2 linked regions of the Aliidongia dinghuensis genome follow. The protein of the gene in region 1 interacts with the protein of each later gene in a pairwise test. Links are inferred from orthologs where the notes say so. Each region holds a gene or a part of one and is shown in the gene's direction. Other genes may lie near its edges. The genes, in order: tsaE and rlmB.

Region 1 (10,388 bases):
GTCCGGCACATCGGCGAGTTCCTGCGCCAGAATCCGGCGGTGAACCTGAAGCTCATCCCGTCGAACGACGACCGCGAGATCTACACGCCAGCGGTCGACCTCTGCATCCGCTACGGCAACGGGCGCTGGCACGGGCGCCGCGTGACGGCGCTCTGCTCGGTCGCGCTCTTCCCGGTCGCGAGCCCGATGCTGATGAACGGCCCGCATCCGATCCGCACGGTGCGCGACCTGCAGCATCACCTGCTCTTGTGCGAGGACGACGGCACCGAATGGGCGCGCTGGCTCCTGAACGCCGCCGGCCATGCGGCCGATTTCCGCACGGTCCCGCTCGGCAATGCCCATATCGCGCTAGAAGGGGCCGTCTGCGGTCAGGGTGTCGCGCTTGGCGACAGCGTCATCGCCGCGGACGACCTCGCCGAAGGCCGCCTCGTCCGCCTGTTCGAGACGACGATCCCGGCCGAGCACGCCTATCACGTCGTCTGCCGGCCGGAGCTGGCCGAAACGCCGCTGGTGGGCGGGTTCATCCAATGGCTGGAAGCGAAGATCCGCGAGGGGTAGGCGGCGTAGTGGTGTGGGTTGGACTGAACCGTGACATGACTATCAAAAGTGAAATAACGAGTTGCTAGTGGACCAAACCGAAACTCGTCTTTGCCTCCCGAAACGCGTAACTACGTCCGCAATCAGGGTACAGATCAACTAGGTCAGGCACTCGCCTTTTGCGGACGATAAGCTATGATGGGCGCAACCAAACAGAGAAGAACATGCCCTTCACCATCAAAGACAGCGTCGAAGATATCCTCCCCTACCTTCCTGATGTAAGGAAGGGTGCAGACACAGCAAAGGAGGAGTTGGGCTTCCTGCCCGAGGCAGCCTACAGGACATTTGCGACTACTGGAAAGTTGTTCGTCGCAACGGCCACCATCGACGGCAAAGAAATATATGCCGGCCATCTTGTGTTTGGCGGCCTGTTCCCACAGGCAAGGATTTTTCAACTATTTGTGGATCCAGCATTTCGAGGTCACGGGCTTGCTCGCCGACTATTAACGCTGCTCAAAGAACGGCTCACCGCTCAACATTGGCTTAGTATTGTGGCAAAGGTCGCGGGTGATCTCGCAGCTAATTCGGTATGGGGACGAATGGGGTTTCGGATTGTCCGCACCAAAGCGGGCGGAGTGGCTCGCAATCGACAAATCAATGTCCGCGTGCTTGACCTCGAATCTCCCTCCTTGCTGACCTTGATGGGAATCTCCGCCCGCGAGAGCGAGTTGCGGTTCGCGGAACGGTATTCTCAACGCCCAATCTACCTCTTTGATCTCAATGTGCTTTTCGATGTAATTCGCAGACGCCCTCGTTCGGATGCCGCTACCAAAGTCGTTTGGGCAGGTATGAACAACAGCATACGCCTTATGGTAGCTGAAGAATTTGCCAAAGAACTGCTGCGCACATCCAAAAGCCCCAATAATGATCCTGTGCTTGCCTTCGCTGCTCGAGCGGACTGTTTAAGTCAGCCGTCAGAGACAAATCTTCGACCCATGCTCGCGAAACTCGCTCCAGCAATTTTCCCTGAACGTCACCGACAAGGTGCGCTGAAAGAGCAGGATTGGTCAGATCTAAAGCACATTTCTACTGCCATTTATCATCGCGCCGCAGGCTTCATCACAAGCGAGAACGCGATCCTGCGAGCAAGTCAATACCTTCTCGAGGTTTGGAACCTGGATGTGATCGGTGTCGAAGAGTTCGCCACACTAGTGGAGGCTCGCCAAAAGGAGGCTGATGGCGCCGTAGCGGCGGTATCAAGCGGAATGTTGCGTGCGCGCCGCAACATTCCCGACGATTTGCCAAGAGCACGAGAGTTCATTCAGGCGGCGGGGGCCTCGTCGGCATTTGTCGAGGATGCTCTAGCTTGCCAGGGCACTCAAGCTCAATGGCTGTTGATCGTCGATGATCAGGACGGAGCGGCTGGATTTGCCAAATGGACGGTTTTTGGCGGGACCAAGAGAACGACGGACCTGTATCTAGCAGTTGACGAGACGAATCCAGTTGCCGAATCTATTCTCGATTACTTTCTCGATGCCATCCCTCGCGAACTCAGCGGCGCAGGCCCCACGCTTGTCCGGCTAAACATTCTCGCAGGTCAGGTTGCGACACGCCAAACTGCAATTGCGATGGGTTTTAGACCCCCTATTGGCGCAGGCGACAGCCATTTGATACTTCAGCGTCTCGCCGTCGGGAGAATCATTTCGTCTGAAAACTGGCCTGCAATGCGTCAGTCGCTGATTTCTGTCGCCTCGTTATATCTGCCTCAGCAGGTCCCCACGCACGAAGACATGCGGACGGGCGTGGTGCTGAAAAACGGAGATAGGGAGGTCGCACTCTCCCTGTCGGAAATCGAAAGGATTCTATCGCCTGTTCTCCTATTGTTCCCGGGGCGGGACGGTGTTATCGTCCCGATCAGGGAGCATTTCGCCCGCGATCTCATCGGGGCGAGCCCTCAACTGTCAATACTCGCTCCGCCAGAGGCGATCTTGCGACGTGAACGGGTCTACATCAGTGCGCCCAAGACACTGGGTCAGATGAAGACCGGCACACCAATATTGTTCTACGAGTCTCAGAAAGGGACGGGTCGTGGATGCGTGTTCGCGGTCGCCCGCATCACTGAAAGTCGCATCGTCACCAAAGCGGACGCCTTGGGCAAGGTATTGCAACGAGGCGTTCTTGATCGCCACACTCTCGAAAAGCGGAGCGTGGGCCGCAAGGTCACAGAGACGTCATTCGACAACATTTTCATTTTCAAGACTCCGGTGTCGCTTAAGCGATTGAGGGAATTGGAGTGTGTTGATGGCTCGAATCTGGTAAGCGCACGAAGCATCTCTTTCGAGAAATTGGTCGCGGTAGTGAAGGAAGGGCGAGTCAATGGCTAGAACCGAAGACATTCTCATTTCGGTTCACCCGCGCCATGTCGACAGCATGTTGAGCGGGAGAAAGACCGTTGAACTTCGGCGTCGTCCGCTGAAACTATCCGCCGGCTGTCGGGTGTGGATTTATTGCACCCTTCCGCGTGGTTCCGTGGAGGCAATCGGGGTTGTTGCCGAAGTGGTAGCCGCAGCACCTTCGGTGATTTGGCGTGACTACGGCGAACAGTGCGGGATCACTAAGGCTGAATTCGACGCCTACTATGAGGGTGCTGGCACGGCCTACGTCGTTGTATTCTCGTTGGTCACAAAGCTTCCTTCGACATTTGCCCTCGGGGAAATCCGACGTCACCTCGCTAGTTTTCAACCGCCTCAATTCTTCAAGCGCCTATTAGCTGATGGCCCGGAACTCAACTTATTTAACTCTGCACTTCCATTGCCCGTAGCCGCCTAAATAAAGATCCAATTGACTCGATAAAAGTTCAACAGGCCGCGAGCACCACTCGCGGCAAGAACCTCCCCACCTCTCGAACTGACACTTAGGCCCCCGCATCCAAATCCAGCCATACCAATCACGCCACTGCAGAAGCCGTGCGCCGCGATGCCATCTGCAGGGGCCCGCTTGCTCCCCGCCGCCCCGCCCTTTAGAACGGACACCATGTCCCGTTCCTTCACCCTCGACCTGCCTGACGAAGCTGCCACGGCCAGCTTGGGGGCGCGGCTTGCGGCGAGTGCTAAGCCTCGCGACATCCTGCTGCTGCGCGGTGACCTCGGCATGGGCAAGACGGCACTCGCCCGCGGCTTCGTCATGGCGCAGGCGCCGGAGGCGCACGAAGTGCCGAGCCCGACCTTCACGCTGGTGCAGACCTACGCCGGTGCCGCCGGCCCGGTCTGGCATTTCGACCTCTATCGCCTGAAGGACCCGGAAGAGATCTGGGAGCTGGGCTTCGAGGACGCGCTCGTCGACGGCATCCTGCTCGTCGAATGGCCGGACCGGCTGGGCCCGCTCGCCCCGCGCGACCGGCTGGAGCTGACGCTCATGCCCGGCACAACGCCCACGGGCCGGCGCGCCGAGCTCGTCGCCGTCGGCCGGTCCACCTGGCTCGAACGGCTGCAAAACCCATCATGATCGACCGCGACCATCTGCGCCGGGAATTCGCCGCGACCGCCGGCTGGGGCCAGGCCCAGGTCCTGCGCCTGCCGAGCGACGCGTCCACTCGGACCTATTATCGGCTCCGCGACGGCGGCCGGCGCGCGCTCTTGATGGATGCGCCGCCGCCGCGCGAGAAGCCGGTCGAGTTCCTGCACATGGCGCGCCTGCTCCAGGGGCTCGGATATTCGGCGCCGCTGATCCTGGCCGCCGACCCGATCGCCGGTTTCGTGCTGGTCGAGGACCTGGGCGACGACACCTATACGCGGCTGATAGCCGAGGGCGCCGACGAGCACCGGCTCTACGGCCTGGCGGTCGACCTGCTGGCCGACCTGCACGCGCGGTTCGATCCCACGGCGAGCCACGGCGTGCCGCCCTATTCCGACGAGATCCTGCTGACGGAGGCCGGCCAGTTCGTCGACTGGTGCCTGCCCGAGATCGCGGGCGGGCCGACCGAGCCGGCGGTGAAGGAGGAATACCTGTCGCTGTGGCAGGCGGCCTTGCCGCTCGCCCGGGCGGTGCCGGCGAGCCTCACCTTGCGCGACTACCATGTCGACAACCTGATGTGGCTCTCCGACCGGCCGGGGCTCGCCGCCTGCGGGTTGCTCGACTTCCAGGATTCGCTGATCGGGCCGATCGCCTACGACCTGGTCTCGCTGCTCGAGGACGCGCGGCGCGACGTGGCGCCGACGCTCGCCCGCGCCATGCTGGCACGCTACCGGACGCTCCGGCCCCAGGTCGATGCGGCGGCGCTCGAGCGCTCCATGGCATTCCTCGGCGCCCAGCGCAACGCCAAGATCCTCGGCATCTTCTGCCGGCTCGCCCGGCGCGACGGCAAGCCGGTCTATTTGAAGCACCTGCCGCGCACCTGGCGGCTGCTCACGCAGAGCCTGACCCATCCGGAGCTGGCGGCGATCAAGGACTGGATGGACGCCCATGTGCCGCCGGCGGCGCGCGGCGTGCCGGCGGGCTTGAGCGCGCTCTATCCGGAGGCCGTGCGATGATCCGCCCGACGGTCGGCATGGTGCTGGCGGCCGGGCGCGGCGAGCGCTTGCGCCCGCTGACCGATACGGTCCCGAAGCCGCTGGTGCCCGTGCTGGGCCGGCCGCTACTCGACCACGCGATCGACCGGCTCGCCGCGTTCGGCGTCCAGCGCATCGTGGTCAACGTCCATCACCTGGGCGAGCAGATCGCCCTGCACCTGAAGTCCCGCACCGCGCCCGAGATCGTGATCTCGCGCGAGAAGAAGGCGCTCGAGACCGGCGGCGGCGTCGTGCATGCGCTGTCGCTGCTGGGCCCCCAGCCGTTCTTCGCGGTCAATGGCGATTCGCTGTGGTTCGACGGCATGACGCCGGCGCTCGACCGGCTCGCCGCCGCGTTCGACCCGGCGCGGCACGACGTCATGCTGCTGCTCCAGCGCACGACGGGCGCCGTCGGCTACGAGCAGAATCGCGGGGATTTCTTCCTCGACGCCAATGGCCTGCCGCGCCGGGTCGGCGCCGGCGAGATCGCGCCCTACCTCTATGCCGGCGTGCAGATCCTGTCGCCGCAGCTGTTCGGGGACGCGCCGGCGGGCGCCTTCTCGCTCAACCGGATCTACGACCGGGCGCTCGCGGCCGGCCGCCTGGGTGCCATCGTCCATGACGGCGAATGGTACACGGTGACCGACGAAGCGGGCCTGGAGGAGGTCCGCGCCCATCTCGCCCGGCGCCGGACCGAGCGCTAGGCGCCGATGGAGCCCGCCCCGGCCGGCATCGATGGCGCGCGGATTTTCACGATTCCGGCCACGCTGCCGTTCCTCGATGCGCTCGTCGCGGGCTTGGCCGAGCGCTTCGGCCCCTCGCCGCTGGCGCTCGCGGAAGCGACCATCCTGCTGCCGAGCCGCCGCGCCTGCCGAGCGCTCAGCGACGCATTCCTCAAGGCCTCGGGCGGGCGGCCGATGCTGCTGCCCCGGCTCGCGGCGCTCGGCGACATCGACGCGGACGAGATCGAGCTCACCGCCGGCGGCGCGCTCGCCGACACGCTCGACCTGCCGCCGGCGATAGCACCCCTGCGCCGCCGCCTGCTGCTGGCGCGGCTGATCCATCGCTGGGGCGAGCGGCGCGACGGCTCGCCGATCCTGCCGGGCCAGGCCGTGGCCCTTGCCGACGACCTCGCCCGCCTCATCGACCAGGCCTGGACCGAGGAGGTCGGGTTCGACCGGCTCGACCGGCTGGTGCCGGCGGAGCTGGCGCGCCACTGGCAGATCACGGTCGATTTCCTGAAGATCGTGACCGAGCATTGGCCCGCCCTGCTGGCGGACGAGGGCGCGATCGACCCGGCCGACCGGCGCAACCGGCTGATCCGGGCGCAGACGGCCGCCTGGCGCGCGGCGCCCCCCGCGGGCCCGGTCATCGCCGCCGGCTTCGGCAGCGCCATCCCGGCCGCGGCCGAGCTGCTGGGCCTGATCGCGACCCTGCCGCACGGCGCCGTCGTGCTGCCCGGCGTCGAGACCGGCGCCGACGCGGACCTGTGGCTCGCGATCGGCCAGGACCCGACCCATCCGCAATACGGCCTGGCGCGGCTGCTTACCCACCTGGGTGTCGCGCACGACGACCTGCCGTCTTGGCCGGCGCCGGGCATCGAACCCGCCGCCCCGGCGCGGGCCGATCTCCTCAGCGAGATGATGCGGCCGGCCGCGGTCAGCGACCGCTGGCGCGGGCTCGGCGCGCTTTCGTCGGACGCGACGCGCGGCCTCGCCCGGCTCGACTGCCCGGGGCCGCAGGAAGAGGCCGGCACGATCGCGCTCCTGATGCGCCATCGGCTGGAGACGCCCGGCTCGACCGCCATGCTGGTGACGCCGGACCGCGGCCTCGCCCGGCGCGTCGCGGCCGAGCTCAAGCGCTGGGACATCGAGATCGACGATTCCGCCGGCGTGCCGCTCAATCAGACCCCGCCGGGCGTGCTGCTGCGGCTCTTGGCCGACGCCGCGGCCGAGGATCTGGCACCGGTGCCGCTGCTGTCGCTCCTGAAGCACCCGCTCGTCTCGGGCGGCATGGCGCGCGGCAGCTTCCGCGCCGCGGTGCGCCGGCTCGAGCGGCTCTGCCTGCGCGGGCCCCGTCCGGCTCCGGGCCTTACCGGCCTGCGCCGCATTGCTGAAGACACCAATGAGGACTTGGCTCCGCTGGTCGATCGGCTCGAGCGGCTGCTGGGTCCGTTCCTTGCCGAGATCGCAGCGCCGGAGACGACATTGCAGGCGGCGCTCGCGGCCGGGATCGCGACAGCGGAAGCCTTGTGCGCGACGGACGACACGGCCGGCGCCGCGGTGCTGTGGGCCGAGGAGGCCGGTGACAGCCTCGCCAATTTCGTGGCGGAGCTGCACGAGGCGGCGACAGGCTTCCCGCCCGTCGCCGGCGCCGATTATCCGGTGCTGCTCGAAGCGCTGCTCGCCGGCGGCGTCGTGCGCCCGCGCTTCGGCAAGCATCCGCGCCTGCAGATCCTGGGCACGCTCGAAGCGCGGCTGCAGCAGGCCGACCTCGTCATTCTCGGCGGCCTCAACGAAGGCGTCTGGCCGCCCGACGCCGTGGCCGATCCCTGGCTGTCGCGCCCGATGCGCCGCGATTTCGGCCTGGAGCCGGCGGAGGCGCTGATCGGCCTCGCCGCCCACGACTTCACCATGGCGGCGACCGCGGGTGAGGTCGTGCTGACGCGCGCCATCCGGGCCGAGGGGGCACCGACCGTGCCGTCGCGCTGGCTCCTGCGGCTCGACACGGTGCTGCGCGCCGGCGGCGGCGCGCTCGACACGGCGCGCGTGCTGCCGTTCCTCGCCTGGCAGGCCCGGCTCGACACGCCGGACGCGGTCCGGCCCTGCGCCCCGCCGGCGCCGACCCCGCCCAGCCACGCCCGGCCGCGCCGCCTGTCGGTGACCGAGATCGAGACCTGGATGCGCGATCCCTACGCGATCTATGCGCGCCATGTCTTGAAGCTGCGCCCGCTCGACCCGCTCGACGCCGATCCGGGCGTGGCCGAGCGCGGCACCTTCATCCACGAAGCGCTTGACCGCTTCATCCGCGAGCGCACGCCGGCAGCGGAGCCCTTGACCCAGCTCGTCGCCATCGGGCGCGAGGTGTTCGGCGAGGCGCTCGCCCGGCCCGGCGTCTGGGCCTTCTGGTGGCCGCGCTTCCTGCGCATCGCGGACTGGTTCGTCGCGGCCGAGGCCGAGCGGCGGCCCGCGATCCTCGAGAGCTTCACCGAATGCCGCGGGCGGCTCGAGCTCGAAACCGCGGGCGGCCGCTTCCTGGTCGAGGGCAAGGCCGACCGGATCGACTTGCTCCGTGACGGCGGCGCCGCCCTCATCGACTACAAGACCGGCGGCGTGCCCCGGCCCGAGGAGGTGCAGCTGGGATATGCCCCGCAGCTGCCGCTCGAGGCCGCGATGCTGCAGAGTGGCGGCTTCCAGCCGGTCCCGGCGCGCGCCGTCACCGACCTCGCCTTCTGGCGGCTCACCGGCAACGATCCGCCGGCCGAGATCAGCCCCGCCGGCGGCAAGGACGCCAACCCGGCCGAGCTTGCCCGGGCGGCCCGGCTCGGCCTCGAACGGCTGGTCACACGCTACGACGATCCCTCGACACCCTATCGCTCGCTGCCGCGGCCGGAGCGCGCCGGGCGCTACCGCGACTATGACCATCTGGCGCGCGTCGCCGAATGGGGCTCGGTGAGCGGCGAATGAGCCCCGATCACGACAAGATCGACCCAACCAAGGTTCAGCAGCTGGCGTCGGACGGTCGGGCCTCGGTCTGGGTCGCGGCCTCCGCCGGCACCGGCAAGACCAAGGTTTTGACCGACCGGCTCTTGAATCTGCTCTTGGCCGACACGCCGCCCAGCAGGCTGCTGTGCCTGACCTTCACCAAGGCCGCCGCGGCCGAAATGGCGAACCGGCTCAACGAGCGCCTGTCGGGCTGGGCGACCGAGACCGATGCGCGGCTGCGTGCGGACGTCGCGGGCCTGATCGGCGAGGCGGAGCGCAATGTGCCGCCGGAGATGCTCGACCGCGCGCGCCGGCTGTTCGCGCGCGTGCTCGACACGCCGGGCGGCATGCGCATCCTCACCATCCATGCGTTCTGCCAGTCCGTGCTGCGCCGTTTCCCGCTCGAAGCCGGCCTGCCGCCGCAGTTCGAGGTCATGGACGACCGCAGTGCCACCGAGCTGTTGGAGGAAGCGCGCCTCGGCGTGCTGACGGCGGCGCGCGCGGCGGCGGACGACCTGGGCGCCGCGCTCGACGAGGTCACGCGCCATGCGGGCGAGCTCGCCTTCGCCGAGCTGATGCAAGCGCTGACGACAGAGCGCGGCCGGCTCGCCCAGCTGATCGCCGAGGCCGGCGGGCTGGCGCCCTATCTCGAGCATCTGCACCGGCGCCTGGGGGTCGCCCCCGGCGAGACGGAGGAGAGCGCCGTCGCCGCGGCTTGCCGCGAGGCAGCCTTCGACGGCGCCGGCCTGCGGCACGCGACGGAAGCGCTCAACGGCGGCAGCAAGACCGACGCCGCGCGCGGTGCTTGCCTCGCCGCCTGGCTCGGCGATCCCGAGGGCCGCCCGGCACGCTTCGCCGACTATGCCGCGGCCTTCCTCACGGCCGAGGGCGAGCCGCGCAAGACGCTTGCCACCAAGGCCGTGCTGACGGCGGATCCTCGTATCGGCAACGTGCTGGCGGCCGAGCAGGCGCGCATCAAGCGGGTCCGCGACCGGTTGGCGGCTGTCGTCGTGGCCCGGGCGAGCGCCGGGCTCGCCCGCCTCGCCGCCGGCTTCCTCGACGCCTATGAAGCGGAAAAGCGCCGGCGCGGGCTGCTCGACTACGACGACCTGATCCTGGCAACGCGCGACTTGCTCGACCGGCCCGGCATCGCGCCCTGGGTGCTGTTCAAGCTCGACGGCGGCATCGACCATATCCTGATCGACGAGGCACAGGATACGAACCCGGACCAGTGGCGCGTAGTCGAGGCGCTCGCCGCCGAGTTCTTCGCCGGCGAAGGTGCCGCCCCGCCGGTGCGCACGATCTTCGCGGTCGGCGACGCCAAGCAGTCGATCTTCAGTTTCCAGCGCGCCGACCCGCAGGAATTCCTGCGCATGCAGCGGCATTTCGCCCGGCGGGTGACCGAGGCCGACCGGCTGTGGCGCGAGGTGCCGCTGCAGGTCTCGTTCCGCTCGACCGCGGCGGTGCTGGAGACGGTCGACGCGGTGTTCGCCCTCGATGAGGCGCGCGCGGGGGTGGCGCTCGACGGCGCCCTCATCCAGCATACGCCATTCCGCGCCGGCCATGCCGGCCGCGTCGAGCTGTGGCCGGCCTTGAAGCC
Region 2 (10,556 bases), 130 kb from region 1 along the record:
CGCCGACCTCGTAGACGATCGAGCGCTTCGGCCGCTCGATGCCTTCCTGGACCTGCTTCATGATCCGGGTCGCCTCGGCCTCGGTGATCGGCGCGGGGCGCAGGCCCTTGCCGCCGAGGAAACCCGTGACCTTCGGCGTGTTCTTGACCAGGTGCCAGGTGTCGTCGGTCAGGTCCATCTTCAAGAGCACGTAGCCCGGGAAGAACTTGCGCTCGGTCGAGATCTTCGACCCGCGCTTCACTTCCTGCACCTCTTCGGTCGGCACCAGAATCTCGGCGAAGAAATCCGTCATGCCCTTCTGCTCCGCCTGCTCGCGGATCGACTGGGCAACCTTCTTCTCGAAGCCGGAATAGACGTGCAGCACGTACCAACGATGCGCCATAGAATCAGGCCCCTAGGCTCAGGATCCAGCGCACGCCTTGCGACAGGAGCTGATCGACCGTAAAGAAGAAAGTGGCGGCGATGAACACCATGACGAACACCATTACGGTCGTCACGGAGGTCTCCTTCCGGGTAGGCCAGGTGACTTTCGTCACTTCCTGGCGGACCTGCCGCACAAACTCTGCCGGGCTCGTTTTAGCCATGGTACCTGATCAGACCATCCAGAAACGCGACACCACGGGTTGCCCCGTGGCGGTGCTGTCCATTCGAAACTCTGGGCTGGCAGGAGAGGAGGGGCTCGAACCCCCAACCCCCGGTTTTGGAGACCGGTGCTCTACCAATTGAGCTACACTCCTCCAGGCCCGGAACACCGAGCCGACCGACGCAAAGAGGGGTTCGCCCATTGCATTGCGACGGCCGGCCGAGTGTTATAGGCGGTTTCCCGCCCTTTGGCTAGTTACTTCGTGATAGCGGAGACGACGCCGGCACCGACGGTGCGGCCGCCCTCGCGGATCGCGAAGCGCAGACCCTCGTCCATGGCGATCGGCGCGATCAGCTCGACGTCCATCGCCACGTTGTCGCCCGGCATGACCATCTCCACGCCGGCCGGCAGGCTCACGATGCCCGTGACGTCGGTCGTGCGGAAATAGAACTGCGGACGATAGTTCGTGAAGAACGGCGTGTGACGGCCGCCCTCTTCCTTCGTCAGGATGTACGCCTCGGCCTTGAACTTCGTGTGCGGCGTGATCGAGCCCGGCTTCGCCAGCACCTGGCCGCGCTCGACTTCCTCGCGCTTGGTGCCGCGCAAGAGCGCGCCGATGTTGTCGCCCGCCTGGCCCTGGTCCAGGAGCTTGCGGAACATCTCGACGCCCGTCACCGTCGTCTTCAGCGTGTCCTTCAGGCCGACGATCTCGATTTCCTCGCCGACCTTGATCACACCGCGCTCGACGCGGCCGGTCACCACCGTGCCGCGGCCCGAGATCGAGAACACGTCCTCGACCGGCATCAGGAACGCACCGTCAATCGCACGCTCCGGCTGCGGGATGTAGGCGTCGACCGCCTTCATCAGCTCCAGGATCGCGTCATGGCCGAGCGCCGGGTTCTTGTCCTCGAGCGCCATCAGCGCCGAGCCCTTGATCACCGGAATGTCGTCGCCCGGGAAATTGTAGCTCGACAGCAGCTCGCGCACCTCGAGCTCGACCAGCTCCAGGAGCTCCGGATCGTCGACCATGTCGACCTTGTTCATGAACACGACCAGCGCCGGAACGCCGACCTGGCGCGCCAACAGGATGTGCTCGCGCGTCTGCGGCATCGGGCCGTCCGCCGCCGACACCACCAGGATCGCACCGTCCATCTGCGCCGCACCCGTGATCATGTTCTTCACGTAGTCCGCATGGCCCGGGCAGTCGACGTGCGCATAGTGCCGGTTCGTCGTCTCGTACTCGACGTGCGCCGTCGAGATCGTGATGCCGCGCGCCCGCTCTTCCGGCGCCTTGTCGATCTGGTCGTACGCCGTGAACGTCGCGCCGCCAGTCTCGGCCAAAACCTTCGTGATCGCTGCCGTCAGAGACGTCTTGCCATGGTCAACGTGACCAATCGTCCCGATGTTGCAATGCGGCTTCGTCCGCTCAAACTTCGCCTTCGCCATTTCGTTGACGCCTCACATGCCCGATCAGAGGAAAATGAACAAACCAATATTACCGGCCAGCGCCTAGAGCGGGTCGACTGGAGCGGGTGAAGGGAATCGAACCCTCACAGCCAGCTTGGAAGGCTGGTGCTCTACCATTGAGCTACACCCGCCGAGCCGTTCGCTCGTCAACCGCGCCGATGGTCGCATGGTGGAGGGGGTTGGATTTGAACCAACGTAGACATACGTCGGCAGATTTACAGTCTGCTGCCATTGACCGCTCGGCCACCCCTCCACAGCGCTACGACCATCGTCCGGCGCAGCGGAGGAGCGCACTATGTAAATTTCCGAGGCAATGTCAACTGGCGAAAGCGGGTTGCGCAGGGCCGATGCGCCGCAGCACCCCTATGCAGCGCAAGGATTTACGCCTAAGAGCCGTCGCCGACACTCGTTCTGGAAACCCTGTCATGCGCAAGCGCCCTCGCCCAGCCTCACATCACGCCTCCCAGCATCCCTCGCCGTCGGCGGCGGCGCCGGCCGCACACCCGGCCGGCGCCGCCAGAGTCGCCGGGCGCGGCAAGTCGGCCGAAGCACGGCCGGCCGGTGGGAAGCCGTCAAGCGGGAAGCCGTCGAGCGGAAAGCCCATGGGCAGCGACGAGGCCGCGGGCGGCGCGCCCTGGCTCTGGGGCTATCACGCCGTCGAGGCGGCGCTCCGCAACCCGGTCCGCAAGATCCAGCGCCTGGTCGCGACCGAGGAGGCCGCGGCCGAGCTCGAAAGCCTGCTCGGGGACGCGAGCTCGATCGAGCCGCAGATCGTGCCGCGCGACGCGATCGCGAAGCTCCTGCCGCCCGGCGCCGTGCACCAGGGCGTGGCACTGCTGGCGAAGCCGCTCGCCCCCTGGCTTCTCGAGGATGTGATCCGGCATCTGGGCACGCGCGAGCGGGCGATCGTCGTCGCGCTCGATCAGGTGACCGACCCGCACAACATCGGCGCCATCCTGCGTTCGGCCGCGGCGTTCGGCGCCGCCGCGGTCATCCTGCCCGACCGCAATGCCCCCGAAGTCTCTGGCACGCTCGCGAAATCCGCCTCGGGCGCGGTCGAGCACGTGCCGCTCGTTCGCGTCGTCAACCTCGCGCGCGCGCTCGATCAGCTGAAGAAGGCCGGCTTCTGGAGCGTCGGCCTCGCCGGCGAGGCCGACGCGACGCTCGCCAGCCACAAGCTCGGGGGACGGGTTTGCCTGGTCCTGGGGTCGGAAGGCGACGGCCTCCGGCGCCTGACACGCGAATCGTGCGACCTCATGGCCCGCCTGCCGACCCAGGGTCCCGTCGCGAGCCTCAACGTCTCGAATGCTGCCGCAATCGCGCTTTACGAGCTGGTGCGCGCCGACTGATCGGCTGCTCCTGTCGGGAGGTTCGGAGCATGAAACATTGGCTGACCGCAATCCTGCTGCTCGCCGCCGCCTCCCTTCCAATCGCGACCGGCGCCCGGGCCGCCGAGCCTGTCGACACGGCGCTCGTCATCGCAGTCGACGTCAGCCTGAGCGTGAACGACGAACGCTACGAGCTGCAGCGCGACGGCACAGCAGCAGCGATCGCGAGCCCGGATTTCACCAAGGCGGTCTCGGCCGGCCCGAACGGCGCGGTCGCCGTCACCGTCATGGAATTTTCCGACCCCGACCGGCAGATCGTCGTCATGCCGTGGACCCGAATCGCCTCCGCCGCCGACGCCCAGGCCTTCGCCCAGAAGCTGCACCAGGTCCATCGTAGCTCGAGCGGGCTTACCGGCATCGCGAACGCGCTCCTCGCCGCCGAGGACCTGCTCGTCGACTCGCCCTGGCCGGCCACGCGGCGGGTGGTGGACGTGTCGGGCGACGGCATGAGCAACATCGGCCCACCGATCGAGGAGGTGCGCGACAAGCTGGTCACCGACGGCATCACCATCAACGGCCTGCCGATCCTGACCGAGGAGCCGTGGCTCGAGACCTACTATACGCTCTATGTCATCGGCGGCCCGGGCGCCTTCGTGATCGTGGCCCAGGACCTGGACAGCTTCGCCGACGCCATGCGCCGCAAGCTGGTGGCCGAGGTGACGGTATCCGGCCTGTCACCGCTACCGAGATCGCCGCTCCTTGAAATGCAACGGGCGGGTCCGCACTGGCCCGCCCGTCCTTGGCTCAGCCGCGGGTGAGCGGCTTGTACTGGAAGCGGTGCGGCTCGTCGGCCGCAACGCCCAGGCGCTGCTTCCGGTCGGCCTCGTACATCTGGTAGTTGCCTTCGAACCAGACGACCTGGGCCTCGCCCTCGAAGGCGAGAATGTGGGTCGCCAGGCGATCGAGGAACCAGCGATCGTGGGTGATGACCACGGCGCAGCCGGCATATTCCTCGAGCGCATCCTCGAGGGCCCGCAGCGTATCGACGTCGAGATCGTTCGTCGGCTCGTCGAGCAGCAGCACGTTGGCGCCGGTCTTCAGCATGCGCGCGATATGGACGCGGTTGCGCTCACCGCCCGACAGCTGGCCGACTTTCTTCTGCTGGTCCGTGCCCTTGAAGTTGAACAGCGCCACATAGGAGCGGCTGTTCATCTTGCGCCGGCCGAGGTCGATCTCGTCGAGCCCGTCCGAGACCACTTCCCAGACGTTCTTGTTGGGATCGAGCGCGTCGCGCGACTGGTCGACATAGCCGAGCTTGACCGTGTCGCCGACCCGGAAGTCGCCCGAGTCCGGCTTGTCCTGGCCGGTGATCATGCGGAACAGCGTGGTCTTGCCGGCGCCGTTCGGGCCGATCACGCCGACGATGCCGCCCGGCGGCAGCCGGAACGACAGGTCCTCGATCAGCATGCGGTCGCCGAAGCTCTTGTTGATATGGCCGGCCTCGATGACGAGGTCGCCCAGGCGCGGGCCCGGCGGCAGCACGATCTGCGCCGTGTCCGGCACCTTTTCCTTGGAATGCGCCACCAATTCGTCGAACGCCTGGATGCGCGCCTTGGACTTGGCCTGGCGGGCGCGCGGGCTCGCCCGCACCCATTCGAGCTCGCGGGCGATCGTGCGCTGGCGCGCGATCTCGGTCTTGTTCTCGAGCTCGAGCCGCTTCTGCTTCTCGACCAGCCACGAGCTATAGTTGCCCTCGTGCGGGAAGGTACGACCGCGGTCGACCTCGAGGATCCAGTTCGCGACATCGTCAAGGAAATAGCGATCGTGGGTCACCGTCACGACGGTGCCCGCGAAATCCTTCAGAAAACGCTGCAGCCAGGCGACCGAGGCCGCGTCCAGATGGTTCGTCGGCTCGTCGAGCAGCAGCATATCCGGCTTTTCGAGCAGCAGGCGGCAGAGCGCCACGCGGCGCTTCTCGCCGCCGGACAGCTTGTCGACCTTGGCGTCGCCCGGCGGGCAATTGAGCGCGTCCATGGCGATCTCGATCGTGCGGTCGAGCTCCCAGCCGTTGACCGCGTCGATCTTCTCCTGCAGCTCGCCCTGCTCGGTGATGAGATCGTTCATCTCGTCGTCGGTCAGTTCCTCGGCGAAGCGCGCGCTCACCGCCTCGAACCGCTCGAGCAGGTGCTTCGTCTCCTTCAGGCCGAGCATGACGTTGCCCTGCACGTCGAGCGTCGGGTCGAGCTGCGGCTCCTGCGCCAGGTAGCCGACGCGCACCCCGTCGGCCGCCCAGGCCTCGCCGTTGATCTCCTTGTCGACCCCGGCCATGATCTTGAGCAGGGTCGACTTGCCGGCGCCGTTCGGACCCAGCACGCCGATCTTGGCGCCGGGCAGGAACGACAGCCAGACGTCCTTCAGCACTTCGCGGCCACCTGGATAGGACTTGTTCAAGCCCTTCATCACATAGATGTACTGATAGCCGGCCATCGACCTCTCCAACTCGCGGGAACTTGTCGTCATTTGACGGAAATTTGGGGCGGCGGCGCGCTCTCGTCCGTCCACACGGCGGCGTTTCTAGCGCATCCCGCGCAGCCGGCGCAACCGACCGCGCCGCCGGGCCGCCATGCTTCACACCCCAGTAATCCAGGGCGGCTGCGTCAGGCCGGCAGCCACTGATCTTCCGGCAGCCGCCAATAGACGCCGCGGTCGCGCGCCATCATGCGATATCCCACGAGCTCGCGCCTGAGCGTGGCGCTGTCCTCGTGGTAGCGTTTCAGGATCTCGTTCAACTCCGCCTCCGCGTAGCGCTGGTCGGTCGCAAAGCGCTCGGCGAGGAAGCGCAGGATGACCCAGCGCTTCTTGCGGCTCGCCGGGATCTCCTTCAGCCGGCCGTCCGGCCCAAGGAAATTGTCGAGCACCCGCCGGTCCCAGGCATCGAGCGCCACGCCGTCGGCAAGGGCCACGATCTCGGCGCGCGACGAGAGCCGGCGATTGAGCGCCACCAGCGCGTCGATGTCGAGCGACCACCAATGGGTATTGCCGTCGGGGCGCTGCCGCACCAGGCCCAGCGTCTTCAGCAGCGCCAGATGATGGGAAACGGTCGGCTCGCTCAAGGTCAGGAGGGCCGCCAGTTCCTGGCCGCTGCGCTCACGCGCCGCCAGCAAGCCGACGAGCTTCAGCCGGCTCTCGTTCGCAAGCGCCCGGAAGAAGTCGAGCAGGATCGGCAATGAGTCCGCGGTCATGGCGCACCTGGATAGATCATTATCTAATTTGATATATATCGAATAAGATTGTTTGGGATGCAACCCTTCCCTCTTCTCTGAGCGCGAGCGATCCGGCATGGTGACTGTCTCGCCCCATCGTCCCCGGATCCGCCGATGTCAGAAGCAACTTCCGTCCTGCGTCATCTCGAACAAGACTTCGACCAGGCCGTCGCCCGCTATCTCGAGTTTCTGCGCATCCCGAGCATTTCGACCGATCCGGCCTATGCCGGCGAAGTGCGGCGCGCGGCGGAGTGGCTCGCGAGCCAGCTGACCGGGCTCGGGTTCACGGCGACGCTGCACGCAACACCCGGCCACCCGGTGCTGGTCGCCCATTACCCGGGCCCCGATGGGACGCCCGGCGGCGCAAGGGAAAGCGAGGGGCCGCATCTGCTCTATTACGGCCATTACGACGTGCAGCCGGCCGATCCGCTCGAGCTCTGGGACCATCCGCCGTTCGAGCCGACCATCGTCGAGGCCGAGCACGGCCCGCGCGTGGTCGCGCGCGGCGCCGTCGACGACAAGGGGCAGGTCATGACCTTCCTCGAGGCGTTCCGCGGCTGGCACAAGATCCACGGCAAGCTGCCGGTCAAGATCACGGTCATGATCGAGGGCGAGGAGGAGACGGGCAGCCCGTCCTTGCCCGACTTCCTGAAGACGCATCGCGACCTGCTCAAGGCCGACGTGGCGGTCGTGACGGATACGAACAGCTGGAACATCGACACGCCCGCGATCACGACAAAGCTGCGCGGCCTGGTCTATGCCGAAGTGACGCTCAAGGGCCCGTCCCGCGACCTGCATTCCGGCCTCTACGGCGGCTTGGCGATCAACCCGCTGAACGCGTTGACCCACGTGCTGGGCCAGTTGCGCGACGACCGCGGCCAGGTGCAGATCCCGGGCTTCTATGACGACGTGGTCGAAATTTCGAAGGACGAGCTCGCGGCCTGGAAGTCCCTGGGCTTCGACGAACGACGGTTCCTGTCCGAGATCGGCCTCAAGACGGCGAGCGGCGAAGGCGGCCGGCATGCGCTCGAACGGCTCTGGTCGCGCCCGACCTGCGATATCAACGGCATCTGGGGCGGCTATACCGGCGCCGGCGCCAAGACCGTGATCCCGGCCGAGGCCTCAGCGAAGCTCAGCTGCCGGCTGGTCGCGGCGCAGGATCCCGAGCGCATCGTCGCCGGCATCAAGTCGTTCTTCGAGGCACGCACGCCGCCGGATTGCCGCTGGGACATCAAGTTCTTCGGCCAGTCGCCCGGGATCAGCGTCGCGACCGACACGCCTTACATGAGCGCCGCCAAGGCCGGGTTGAAAGAGATCTACGGGCGCGACGCGGTGCTGATGGGCATAGGCAGCTCCATTCCCGTCGTCGGCTGGATGCAAGAGCATCTGGGGCTGGAATCGATCCTGCTCGGCTTCGGCCTGGAAGACGACCGCATCCATTCGCCGAACGAGAAGTTCGAGCTGCGCTGCCTCAAGAACGGCATCCTGTCCCATGCTGCAATCCTGGCACGAATGGCCAAGCTCAAGGCCGACGCACCCGCCCGGAGCGGCCGCGCTGCAACATGAATGTCACAATCCCAAGCGGATACTGAAATAATTGCTCCAGGAAAGCGGATTCAGGGTTGGCGGGCGAAGGCAAGCTCGACTACCTTAGGGGTGAGTGACAGGGCTAATTCCTATCGGCGCCGCGACGCCCTTAGAACGAGTTGGTGTTTCCAAGGCAGGAGCTTCGAATGCGCAAACAAATCCTAACCGCGCTCGTCGTCGGCGCCATGCTCGTGACCTCCACTGGCATCGCCGTCGCTCAGACCACAGCACCTGCGGGTGCAGCTCCCGCCCCGGCCGCCGCCGGTGCTGCCGGCACGGCGGGTGTCGCCGGCCTGTCGGTCGGTACGCTTGCCGCGATCGGCGCTGGCGTCGTCGCCGTGGCCGCGATCGCCGCCGCCGCCTCGTCGAGCAACGGCGCCAGCGGCTCGACCTCGTCCTCCACGTCGACGTCGACTTCGACCTCGACCAACTAACCGACTCCGGCCGGAACGGAAAGGCGCCCGATCGGGCGCTTTTTTGTTGCGAGTCGCAACCGCCGACTGCGTGTGTCCTGCGCGGCGCCTCATGCCGGACTGACTTTCTTCCGACGCAACCGCCGATCGCACGTCGTCGATGCCGGTCAGCGCAGCCGCAGTGCAGCACAAAAGCCACAATCACCGGCGGACATTCTGAAAACCATGGAGATTTGCCGCTTTCAGGGTTGGCGCGGCGCCACAACCTCCTCTAGGTTATTTTTGAAACGACAGAGTTGAGTCCTAGCGGCATCGGGGCGCCTGTCGAACCAGTTGCGCAAATCAGGCACGGGGGTATCGAATGTTTAGCAAGGTTGTGGCCGCTCTCGCCGTTGGTGGCCTGCTCGTGACCTCGACCGGCATCGCCGTGGCCCAGACCGCGCCGGCGGCACCGGTGGCACCGACATCAGCGGCCCCCGCACCGGCTGCGGCTGGTGCTGCCGGCACGGCGGGTGTCGCCGGCCTGTCGGTTGGCACGCTCGCCGCGGTCGGTGCCGGCGTCCTCGCGGTCGCCGGGATCGCCGCTGCGGCCTCATCGAGCAGCAACAGCAACGGTTCGAATTCCTCCACATCGACGTCGACCTCGACCTCGACCAACTGAGCCGATTTGGGCTCATGAAGAAGGGGCGCTCCAGGGCGCCCCTTTTTTGTTGCGCCGACGGCCGTTCGAGGCCCGTCATGCCGTCGCCCGCCGGCGGCACTCCAATATCTTGATCAAACTGGCAATTTCCTGCTTCATGGCGACTCGTCGGACAACGCTAGCGACGAAGGGATGTCATGCCGAACTACCCCCGTCTGGTCCTCGCAGCACTACTGACGCCCGGCACTCTGCTCTCGGTCCATAGCCCGGCTGCGGCCGAAACGGCGGAGATCCGGATCGCCCAGCAATTCGGCATCTCGTACCTGCCACTCATCGTCATGAAGGAGCGCCACCTGCTCGAGCAGGCGGTGGTCGAGGCCGGGCTGCCGCAGCCGACGGTGACCTGGGCGCAGTTCAGCGGTGCGGCCGCGATGAACGATGCGCTGATTTCCGGGAACCTGGATATCGCCACAGCCGGCGTCGGCCCGATGATCATCGTCTGGGCGCGCACCCACACGTCGCTGAAGATCGCAGGCGTCGCGGCGCTGGGCGCCATGCCGAACATCCTGACCACGTCCAATCCGCACATTAGGACGCTCGCCGATTTCACGGATAAGGACCGAATCGCGCTGCCCGCGGTCAAGATCGGCGCGCAGGCGGTCATGCTGCAGATGGCAGCGGAGCAAGCATTCGGCCAAGGCCAGCAGAACCGGCTCGACGATATCACCGTCAGCATGGCGCATCCGGACGCGGCGGCGGCGCTCCTGGGCGGCGCCAGCGAAATCGACGCCCATTTCACGAGCCCGCCCTTCTCGAACCAGGAACTGGCCAATCCCAAGATCCACAAGGTCCTGAGCAACTACGACCAGATGGGCGGTCCCGCGACCTTCAACGTGCTCTACGCGCCCGAGAAGTTCCATGCGGCCAACCCCAAGACCTATCGCGCGCTGCTCGCGGCCCTTGACGCGGCCATGGCGGCGATCAAGGCCGACCCGACCGGTGCGGCGGCACTTTATATCAAGGCGGAGAATTCCAAGCTGACGCCGGACTTCGTCGAGTCCGTCATCCGCGACCCGGCCAACGATTTCACCGCCACGCCGCTGCAGACCTTGAAGACCGCCCGCTTCCTCTATCGGACCGGCGCCGTCAAGGTCGAGGCGACGGGCTGGCGCGACCTGTTCTTCCCGGAAATCCACGACCGGCCAGGCAGCTGATGAGGGGGAGCTGATGGCGACCGCTCCGAACGGGCCGGGCGCCCCGTTACCAGGCGCCCCG

The links.
Region 2: the proteins of tsaE (region 1) and rlmB interact in binary tests that used the Escherichia coli proteins (3 or more experiments, as listed by UniProt). The link is inferred for Aliidongia dinghuensis from one-to-one orthologs.

Annotation. Positions count from the first base shown.
Region 1 is NZ_BMJQ01000010.1:120,041-130,428, forward strand. What follows is about bases 2,538-5,305. They hold tsaE (tRNA (adenosine(37)-N6)-threonylcarbamoyltransferase complex ATPase subunit type 1 TsaE), read left to right. Parts: upstream 2,538-3,570; coding sequence 3,571-4,041; downstream 4,042-5,305. Other genes in these bases: IEY58_RS19300 (GNAT family N-acetyltransferase), read left to right, coding at 2,538-2,921; IEY58_RS19305 (transcriptional regulator), read left to right, coding at 2,914-3,366; IEY58_RS19315 (aminoglycoside phosphotransferase family protein), read left to right, coding at 4,038-5,066; IEY58_RS19320 (nucleotidyltransferase family protein), read left to right, coding at 5,063-5,305. Also shown: transcriptional regulator GcvA, read left to right, coding at 1-558; more of IEY58_RS19300, read left to right, coding at 762-2,537; more of IEY58_RS19320, read left to right, coding at 5,306-5,788; double-strand break repair protein AddB, read left to right, coding at 5,795-8,770; double-strand break repair helicase AddA, read left to right, coding at 8,767-10,388. UniProt on the Escherichia coli protein: Required for the formation of a threonylcarbamoyl group on adenosine at position 37 (t(6)A37) in tRNAs that read codons beginning with adenine.
Region 2 is NZ_BMJQ01000010.1:246,859-257,414, forward strand. The notes cover bases 1,590-4,525. They hold rlmB (23S rRNA (guanosine(2251)-2'-O)-methyltransferase RlmB), read left to right. Parts: upstream 1,590-2,652; coding sequence 2,653-3,399; downstream 3,400-4,525. Other genes in these bases: tuf (elongation factor Tu), read right to left, coding at 1,590-2,029; IEY58_RS19995 (DUF1194 domain-containing protein), read left to right, coding at 3,429-4,196; ettA (energy-dependent translational throttle protein EttA), read right to left, coding at 4,183-4,525. Also shown: transcription termination/antitermination protein NusG, read right to left, coding at 1-382; preprotein translocase subunit SecE, read right to left, coding at 387-584; more of tuf, read right to left, coding at 839-1,589; more of ettA, read right to left, coding at 4,526-5,865; IEY58_RS20005 (DUF2087 domain-containing protein), read right to left, coding at 6,036-6,620; IEY58_RS20010 (M20/M25/M40 family metallo-hydrolase), read left to right, coding at 6,756-8,207; IEY58_RS20015 (hypothetical protein), read left to right, coding at 8,375-8,662; IEY58_RS20020 (hypothetical protein), read left to right, coding at 9,003-9,302; IEY58_RS20025 (ABC transporter substrate-binding protein), read left to right, coding at 9,479-10,495; IEY58_RS20030 (ABC transporter ATP-binding protein), read left to right, coding at 10,509-10,556. UniProt on the Escherichia coli protein: Specifically methylates the ribose of guanosine 2251 in 23S rRNA.